DNA from 2 places in the Cellulomonas sp. EB106-03-03-XG116 genome. Region 1 is predicted to be linked to the other one. Evidence: riboswitches for the same ligand, from Rfam matches in the RefSeq annotation. Region 1 holds a riboswitch; the other holds the start of a gene.
The links. A riboswitch is a leader RNA that binds a small molecule or an ion and turns the genes downstream of it on or off. The one in region 1 is predicted to bind S-adenosylmethionine.

Region 1 (4,471 bases):
CGGCGGTGAGCTCGCCCCGGCCGAACGCGGCGCGGGCCACGCGGATCTCCGGCGTCTGCGGGAACGAGCCGATCGTCGTGGTCGGCAGCGCGGGGAGCTGCAGCCGCTCGGCCTGCGCGACCCGGCGGTCCTCGAAGTCGCCCCGGTGGAACGCGTCGGCGGGCAGGCCGGTGAGGCGCTCGCGGACCTCGGGCCGCACGACGCCCGGGGCCTGAGCGCGCGAGCGGCGCGCGTCGGCCGCGGCGAGCAGCTCGGCGTGCACGGCCTCGCGGCCCTCGGTCAGGCCGGTCGCCAGCGTGACCACCTCGGCGACCTTCTGGTCGGCGAACGCGAGCCAGGAGCGCAGCGTCGGGTCGAGCTGCGGCTCGTCCTCGACGTCGTGCGGGACGTGGAACAGCGACGTCGACGTGCCGACGGCCACCTGCCGCGCGCCCAGGCCCTCGAGCGACTCGAGCGAGCCGAGCGCCGCGTCGAGGTCCGCGCGCCAGATGTTGTGGCCGTCGACCACCCCGCCGACCAGCACCTTCGACGCCAGCCCCTCGACGGGGGCCACCGGGAGCGAGCCGCGGACCAGGTCGAGCGCCAGGCCCTCGACGTCCGTGGCCGCCAGCACCGGCAGCGCGTCCTGGAGGTCGCCGTACGGGGCGGCGACCAGGATCGCCGGGCGCTCCGCCGCGGGCAGCTCGGTCGCCAGGGCGCGGTACGCCTCGGCCGCGGCTGCGAGCAGCCGGTCGGCCGGGACGCCGGTCGAGTCGGAGACCAGGGCGGGCTCGTCGAGCTGCACCCAGGTGGCGCCGGCGCGGGCGAGGTCGCGGAGCAGCGCGGCGTACACCGGCAGCACGTCGGCGAGCCGGTCGATCGGCAGGAAGTCCTCCGGCGAGCCCTCCGCGGCCTTGGCCAGCGCGAGGAACGTCACGGGGCCGACCAGCACCGGGCGGGTCAGCACGCCGTCCGCCAGGCCTTCGGCGAGCTCCCGCACCGGGCGGTCGCTCGCGTACCGGAACGGCGTCGCCGGGCCGATCTCCGGGACGAGGTAGTGGTAGTTCGAGTCGAACCACTTGGTCATCTCGAGCGGCAGGTCGTCGCCGCGGCCGCGGGCCACGGTCGAGTAACCGGCCAGGTCGAGCCCGCCGTCGGCGGCGAGCAGGTCCGCGAACCGCTCGGGCACGGCGCCGAGCACCGCGGCCGCGTCGAGCACGTGGTCGTAGAACGAGAAGGCGCTGGGGATCGCGGGCAGCCGGGTGTCCAGGCCGAGCTCCGCCAGGCGGGTGCGGGTGCGGCGGCGCAGGTCGGCGGCGGTGGCCTCGACCTCCTCGGCGCTCGCGCGGCCGGCCCAGAACGCCTCCAGGGCCTTCTTCAGCTCGCGGCGCGGGCCGATCCGGGGGTAGCCCAGGACGGTGCCGGCGGGGAAGGGGTGGGTCAGGTCGGTCATCTCTCGCCTCAGCTGGTGGGAACGGGGGTCGGGGTGGTCGTGGGGGCGGCCGCGGCGGCCGCCGGTTCGGGGGCGACGGCCGGTGCGACCCGCAGGTGCGCGCGCGGGGCGTCGCCGCCCAGGCCCGCGCCGTCCAGCAGGTCGAGCGCGGGGCCGTGGGCGTTGAACGTGTAGAGGTGCACGCCGGGCGCGCCGCCGTCGAGGACGGCGTTCACCAGGTCGACGCCCAGCCGCGTGCCCAGGCGGTGCCGCGCGGCGACCTCCGCCGGGTCGTCGGCGTCGAAGGCGTCGAGCCGGGCGAGCAGGGCCTCCGGGACGGGCACGCCGGTCAGCTGCGCCACGCGGCGCAGCCGGGCGGGGTCGGTGGTGGGGATGACGCCCGGGAGGATCGGGATCGTGACGCCCGCGTCCCGCGCCAGGGCCACGAGCTCGAGGTACGACCCGGCGTCGTAGAACACCTGGGTGATCGCGAAGTCCGCGCCGGCCCGCTGCTTGGCGAGCAGCGCCGCGACGTCCTGCTCCCGCGTGCTGCCGGCGCCGGCGTTGCCGCGGGGGAACGCCGCCACGGCGACGGACAGCGGCCGGGTGGCGGCGCGGACCGCCTGCGCGGGGCTGCTCGCGCACCGCCGCCGCTCGACGTCGCGCAGCAGCTCCACGAGGGCGCTCGCCGTCGGCAGGCCCTCGGGGTGCGGCTCCCAGGACCGGTCGGCCGGCGGGTCGCCGCGCAGCGCCAGGAACGACCGCACGCCCTCGTCGAGGAACTCCTCGATCGTCGCGGCGAGGTCCTCCCGCGAGCTGGCCACGCAGGTCAGGTGCGCGATCGGCGTCAGCGACGTCTCGCGCAGCAGCCGGCGGACGAGCTGCCGGGTCGTGGTCCGGGTGCTGCCCGAGGCGCCGTACGTGACCGAGACGAAGTCGGGGCGGGCCGCGGCGAGCTGCTGGACCGTGGACCACAGCCGGGGCGCGGCGTCCGGGTTCCGCGGCGGGAACAGCTCGAACGACACGGTCGGGCGGTCGACGGCCCCGAGGCCGTCCGGCACGGCGGTGCCCGCCAGGTGCGCAGGGACGTCGTGACTGCTCATCGTCAGCTCCATCGAACCTGGCGGAAGCACCCGCACCCTCGGTGAGGAGGGGGGTTGCTGCGACGTCGACGAGCCAGGTCTCTCGGTCGCTCTGGATGGGTGCCGCCACACTAGGCCCGGCGGCGGCCGCCGTCCACTGCCCCTGACGTGTCATCTTCTCGTGACCCGGTTCACACCCCGGGTGGGGCCGCGCGCGGGCGGTGGCCGGGAGGGGTCCGGGGTGGCGGACGGGTGCGCCCGGGCGGCGGGCGGGTGCGGCGGCGCCGTGCGAGGCTGCGTGGGGTGACCGACCTGCGCACCGTCCCGCTGCCCGCCCGCCGGATCCACGCCCGGGACCTGGTCCCGCCGGACGCCCCCGAGGCCGTGGTCCTCGGCGAGGCCCGCGCGCGGCTGGGGGAGCGGCCCGTGCACGACGCGCGGGACGGCTCCGTCGTGTGGGTGGACATCGACGCGTGCAGCGTGCACCGCTGGGCCGGCGGCGACCACGCGCGGGACGCCGTGGTCAGCGTGCCGTCGCCGGTGTCGCTGGCCTGGCCGGCCGCCGCGGGCGGGCTGCTGCTCGCGACCGCGGACGGCCTCGGCGTGCACGACGGCACCACGCTCGGCCCGCTCACCCGGCCGGCGGACATGCCCCGGGACTACCGGTTCAACGACGGCGGTGTCGACGGCGACGGGCGCCTGTGGGTCGCGACGATGCCGCGTGACGGCTCGCCGGGCGACGGGACGGTGTACCGGGTGGTCGCCACGGACGAGGGCCTCGAGGTCGCCGCGGTGCTCACCGGGGTGGGGGTCGGCAACGGCCTGCAGTGGAGCCCCGACGGCGCGACGCTCTACGTCACGGACACCAGCACGGCGACCGTGTACCGGCTGCCGTACGACACGGCGTCCGGCACCGCCGGCGCCCCCGAGCCGTTCCTGTCCTTCGACGCGGACGGACCGCAGCCGGACGGCACGACGGTCGACGGGGAGGGCTGCCTGTGGGTCGCGCTGTACGGCGGCGGCGCGGTGCTGCGGTTCGCGCCGGACGGGACCCCGCTCGGGGCGATCCGGGTCCCGACGGAGCGGGTGACCTGCCTGGGGTTCGGGGCGCCGGGGTCGGGGCGGGCGTACGTGACGACCGCGCACGCCGACGGGGACCCGCTCGCGGGGGCGGTGCTCGGCGCGGAGGTGGCGGTGGACGGGCTGCGGGTGCGGGCGTTCGGGGAGGGGTGAGCGGCCCTCGGCCTCACTCTGCGAGGTCGGCGCGTCGTTCCAGGGTGAGCCGGGCGCCGAGCGCGGCGGCGAGCCGGACGAGCGTGTCCCGCGTCGGGTTGCCGAGCCCGCGCTCGATCCGGCTGATGTCGGCCTGCTGCACCGAGGCGCGCGCGGCGAGCGCGGCCTGGCTCAGCCCGTGGGTCCGTCGCAGGTGCGCGATCTCCGCCCCGAGCAGCTCCTCGGCCGCGAGCTGCGCGCGGAGCCCCGCCGCGAGGTCCGCGGCGACGTCGCGGACGTCCTCGTCCCAGTGGGACCGCGCCTCGTCGGCGATCCTGCGGTAGGGGGTGGTCGCCACGGTGCTCCTCCGATCGGTGTCCTCTGATCATGTGCCGTGGCACATCGCGCGTCAACCCGTCCGACGCCACGTCGCCAGATGGCGTCGCGCGCGGTCGATCTCGCGGCGCTGGCGGCGCTCGGACGTGTCCCGGCCCTTGTCGTACGCGTGCAGCAGCAGCACGACCCGCGCGCCGTGGAACGTCACGAACAGGCGGAGGAGCACGGTGCGGTGCCCCGCGGTCTCCGGCACGTCCGCGCGTGCTGCCGGTCCGGCCCGGCGCGATCGCACCGCGCGCAGGGACTGGCGGACGCGGATCTCGAACAGCCCCTCGCCCAGAGCGCGACACCACGGCGTGCCGAGAAGGTCGATGCCGTACGGCTCGACCACCTCCGTCAGCACCGCGTCGACGACGGCCTGGACGTACGG
Region 2 (4,471 bases), on a different contig from region 1:
CCTCGGGGCCAGAAGTCATGGCTGCACTCCTCGTTCGTCCCGGCCCCTGTCCAACGCTACCGACACGAGCGCCGAGCGGACAGCGTCATCCGCGGCGTCGCCGAGCGCCACCAGCACGTCAGCCCCCGGCGACCCGCCGAGGTCGCGCTCCCGCTCCACCAGCCAGCGGTAGACCGACCACCACTGCACCAGGTCCCGGTCGACGACCTGCCCGCGTCGGGCGACCGCTGCCGCCCGCTCCGCCCCGCGGCGCGCCTCCTCCGCCGCCACCCGGTCCGCCCGGATCCGCGCCCGCGTCGCCGCGAACCCGACCACCGCGGCGAGCACCGCCGCCAGCGCCGCCGGCCCCGGGGACAGCAGGAACTCCGCCAGCCACTCGGCCGTGCCGAGCGCCGGCGCCGCGTTCGTCACCGCCGCTCCCGCCGCCATGCCGACCACGCTAGAGGGCCCGGGACCCCGATCGACCGTCGTCCACAGCCCGGGTTCCGGGGTGCGAGGCTGGACCCATGCCCGCCCCGCGCACCGACCTCCTCGACCCGTACCCCGGCCCCGTCGAGCCCGAGGGCGACTACGACCGCCTCCTGCTCGACGGCCTCGACCTCGCAGGGGCCGACGCGGAGAGCGCGCGGTTCATCGAGTGCCTGCTGCGGGCGTGCGACCTGGACGGGGCGGAGCTCGACCACGCGCACCTCGTGGACACCACGCTCGCCGAGTGCCGCGCGGGGATGCTCCGCGCGCGCTCGGGCACGTGGCGCGACGTCACGCTCGAGGGGTGCCGGCTCGGCGCGCTCGAGGCGTTCGGCGGCTCCTGGGACCGGGTGACGGTCGAGGGCGGCAAGATCGACTACCTCAACCTGCGGGACGCCCGGCTGCAGGACGTCCGCCTCGTCGGCTGCACCATCGGCGACCTCGACCTGGCCGGGGTGCGGGCGGCGCGGGTCCGGCTGGAGGACTGCCGGGTCGGGCGGCTGGACCTCACCCGGGCGCAGCTGAAGGACGTCGACCTGCGCGGCGCGGACCTCGCGGGCATCGACGGCACCGCGGGGCTGAAGGGCGCGACGATCAGCCAGTCGCAGCTGCTGGACCTGGCGGGCGCGCTGGCCGCGCACCTCGGGGTCGTCGTCCGCTGACGACGCCCCACGGCGCCGGGCGACCCGCCCCCTGCGCGGGCCGCCCGGCGCCGTGGTCTCAGTCCTCGACGGCCGGCCCGCAGGCCGCCGCGGCGGTCGCCGCGATCGCGTCGATGCCGGTCACCGCCGGCCGGGGCCGGGTGTCGTCGGCGACCGTCCAGCAGCCGTCGACGACCTCGTACTCCGCGGCAGGCCCGGCGGTGACGTACGCGCGCAGCCCGGCGAGCAGCCGGTCGACCGTCTCGGTGGTCGTCCCGACCCCGACGGACGCGCGGATGGCGCCGCCCGTCACGCCGACCCGGGCCAGCAGCGGGTGGGCGCAGAACCGGCCGTCCCGCACGCCGATGCCGTGCTCCGCGGACAGGTACGCCGCCACGAGGCCGGAGTCGTGGTCGCCGAGCGTGAACGCGACCACCCCGACGGGGTCGGTCGAGTCCGACCACAGCCGCAGCACGCGGGCCGAGGGGATCGCCGCCAGACCGTCGACGAGCCGCTCGCGCAGCGCCTGCTCGTGCTCGACCAGGGCATTGGCGGGCAGCGCGGACAGGGCGTCGCACGCCTCGGCCAGCGCGACCGCGCCGAGCACGTTCGGCGACCCGCCCTCGTGCCGGGCGGGCGCCGGCTGCCAGAGCGTCCGGTCGGTGCGCACGTCGCGGACCGCGCCGCCGCCGGCGAGGTAGGGCGTGCCGGCGTCGAGCCAGTCGCGCCGGCCGACCAGGGCGCCCGCCCCGAACGGGGCGTAGGTCTTGTGCCCGGAGAACGCCACGTAGTCGACGCCGCTGGCCGCGAGCGAGAACGCCCGGTGCGGCACGAGCTGCGCGCCGTCGACGGCCACCCGCGCGCCGGCCTCCTGCGCGAGGGCGACCACCGAGGCGATCGGCAGCGCCTCGCCGGTGACGTTCGAGGCCCCGGTGAGCGTGACCAGCGCGTACGGCTGGCGTGCGAGCTCGTCGCGCAGCGCGGTCAGCGTCTCTGCGACGGTCGGCGCCGAGGGCAGGATCGTCGCCGTGCGGCCGGAGCCCCGGACCGAGCGCACCCACGGCAGCAGGTTGGCGTGGTGCTCGACGTCCAGGACGAGCACCCGGCCGCCGTCGGGGACGCAGCCGGCGAGCAGGTTGAGCGCGTCGGTGGTGTTCCGGGTGATCACGGCGACGTCGTCGGGGCGCGCACCCACGAACCGGGCCACGGTCGCCCGGGACGCCTCGTACAGCGCCGTCGACACCTGGGACAGGTACCCCGCGCCGCGGTGCACCGAGGCGTACAGCGGCAGCACCTCGACGACGCGGGCGGCGACGGACTCGAGCGCCGGCGCGGACGCGGCGTAGTCGAGGTTCGCGTACGGCACGGACCGGCCGTCGACCAGCGGGACGCGCGTGTCCCCGCCGACGACGGGCAGCAGGGCGGTCTCGGCACACGAGGTGGTGGCGGTGACGGACATGGGAGTACCCCCGAGCGGATCGGTGGGGGCCCGGTCGCCGACCGGGCGACCCCGCGCTTGCCGCCACCGGTCGGTGGACGGCCAGGTCGTCACCCGGGGCACCCCGCCGCGGTGGGAGGGTTGCCGGCCAGCGAGCCGGGGCTTCGCGCTGGCGCTCATGACCTCGTCCGAGGATGGGGCGGTCCGCGCGGAGGTGTCAACCGTGGTCCACGGTGCGACACGGGTTCACCCGGCCGCGGTCGGGCGGCCATCCTGGTCCGGGCGATGGCGTAGCATCGCCGCACCATCCAGAGCGGCCGAGAGATCTGGCTCGTCGACGCCGCAGCAACCCGCGGACCCCCACCGGGGCCGGCCGAGGGTGCTTCCGCCAGATCCGATGGAGGAGAGGCATGACCGACACCGACGACCGCCTGCGCTACCGCCTGCTGACGGGGCCCGACGACCGCTCGTTCTGCGAGCGGGTCAGCGCCGCCCTGGCCGAGGGCTACGAGCTGCACGGCGGGCCCGCCGCCACCTTCGACGGGGAGCGCGTGATCGTCGCGCAGGCCGTCGTCCTCCCGGCCGCCGCGGCCCCGAGCACCCCGGTGCGCCCGCTGTGACCGCGCCGTACGCGGGTGACCTCACCCCGCAGGAGGCCTGGGACCTGCTGCTGTCCGACGAGCGCGCCGTCCTGGTGGACGTCCGCACCGAGGGCGAGTGGCAGACCATCGGCGTCCCGGACACCGCCGACGCCGGCGAGGGCCGCACGGCGTTCGTCGAGTGGGTCGACGCGTTCGGCTGCCCGAACCCCGCGTTCCTCGACGGCCTGGCCGTCGCCGGCGTGACCGCCGACGACCCGCGCCCCGTGGTGTTCCTGTGCCGGTCGGGCGTGCGCTCCGTCGCCGCCGCGGTCACCGCGACCGCCGCGGGCCTCGGCCCGGCGTACAACGTGCTCACCGGCTTCGAGGGCGACGTCGGACCCGACGGCCGCCGGGGCCACCAGGGCTGGCGCGCGGCCGGCCTGCCGTGGCGGGAGGCGTGAGCGCCGCTCCCGGCCCGGCGGACTGGCACGACGAGCGGCTCCCCCGGGAGTCCCTGCGCCCCGACACGCTCGCCGTGCGCGGCGGCCACGTCCGCACGCCGTTCCAGGAGACGTCCGAGGCGCTGTTCCTCACGCAGGGCTACGTCTACTCCCGAGCCGCCGACGCCGAGGCGGCGTTCGCCGGCGAGGCCGACCGGTTCCTGTACTCCCGCTACGGCAACCCCACGGTGTCGACGTTCGAGGAGCGGCTCCGGCTGCTCGAGGGCGCGGAGGCCTGCTACGCCACGGCGTCCGGCATGTCCGCGGTGTTCACCGCGCTCGCCGCGCTCGTCCGGTCGGGCTCGCGGGTCGTCGCGGCGCGCGCGCTGTTCGGGTCGTCGGTGGTGATCTTCGACGAGATCCTCGCGAAGTGGGGCGTGCGCACCGACTACGTCGACGGCCACGTGCCCGCGCAGTGGGAGGAGGCGCTGTCGACCCCCGCGGACGTGGTGTTCTTCGAGACGCCGTCCAACCCGATGCAGGACCTGGTCGACATCGCCACGGTCAGCCGGCTCGCGCACGCCGCGGGCGCGGTCGTCGTCGTGGACAACGTGTTCGCGACGCCCGTGCTGTCCCGGCCGCTCGACTTCGGGGCGGACGTGGTCGTGTACTCGGCGACCAAGCACATCGACGGCCAGGGACGGGTGCTCGGCGGGGCGATCCTCGGCAGCGACGCGTTCGTGCACGGGCCGGTGCAGACGCTGATCCGGAACACCGGGCCGTCGCTGTCGGCGTTCAACGCGTGGGTGCTGCTCAAGGGCCTGGAGACGCTGTCGCTGCGGGTCCGGCACCAGACGGCGTCCGCGCTGACGCTGGCGACCCGGCTCGAGGGGCACCCGGCGA

Region 2: linked by a shared signal. The riboswitch ahead of AC3WUG_RS16120 (DUF1737 domain-containing protein) and the one ahead of AC3WUG_RS04320 (methylenetetrahydrofolate reductase) in region 1 are both predicted to bind S-adenosylmethionine.

The regions. Positions count from the first base shown of each region.
Region 1 covers NZ_JBYTEP010000006.1:43,234-47,704, reverse strand. Annotated here, with positions in the region: gene metE (5-methyltetrahydropteroyltriglutamate--homocysteine S-methyltransferase) at 1-1,432, opposite strand, end outside; gene AC3WUG_RS04320 (methylenetetrahydrofolate reductase) at 1,441-2,514, opposite strand; SAM riboswitch class I at 2,508-2,616, opposite strand; gene AC3WUG_RS04315 (SMP-30/gluconolactonase/LRE family protein) at 2,797-3,726, shown strand; gene AC3WUG_RS04310 (helix-turn-helix domain-containing protein) at 3,740-4,063, opposite strand; gene AC3WUG_RS04305 (hypothetical protein) at 4,115-4,471, opposite strand, start outside.
Region 2 covers NZ_JBYTEP010000052.1:7,230-11,700, forward strand. Annotated here, with positions in the region: gene AC3WUG_RS16100 (hypothetical protein) at 1-19, opposite strand, end outside; gene AC3WUG_RS16105 (hypothetical protein) at 16-429, opposite strand; gene AC3WUG_RS16110 (pentapeptide repeat-containing protein) at 507-1,130, shown strand; gene AC3WUG_RS16115 (aminotransferase class V-fold PLP-dependent enzyme) at 1,189-2,568, opposite strand; SAM riboswitch class IV at 2,617-2,731, opposite strand; SAM riboswitch class I at 2,849-2,951, shown strand; partial or broken gene AC3WUG_RS16120 (DUF1737 domain-containing protein) at 2,958-3,140, shown strand; gene AC3WUG_RS16125 (rhodanese-like domain-containing protein) at 3,164-3,589, shown strand; gene AC3WUG_RS16130 (O-succinylhomoserine sulfhydrylase) at 3,586-4,471, shown strand, end outside.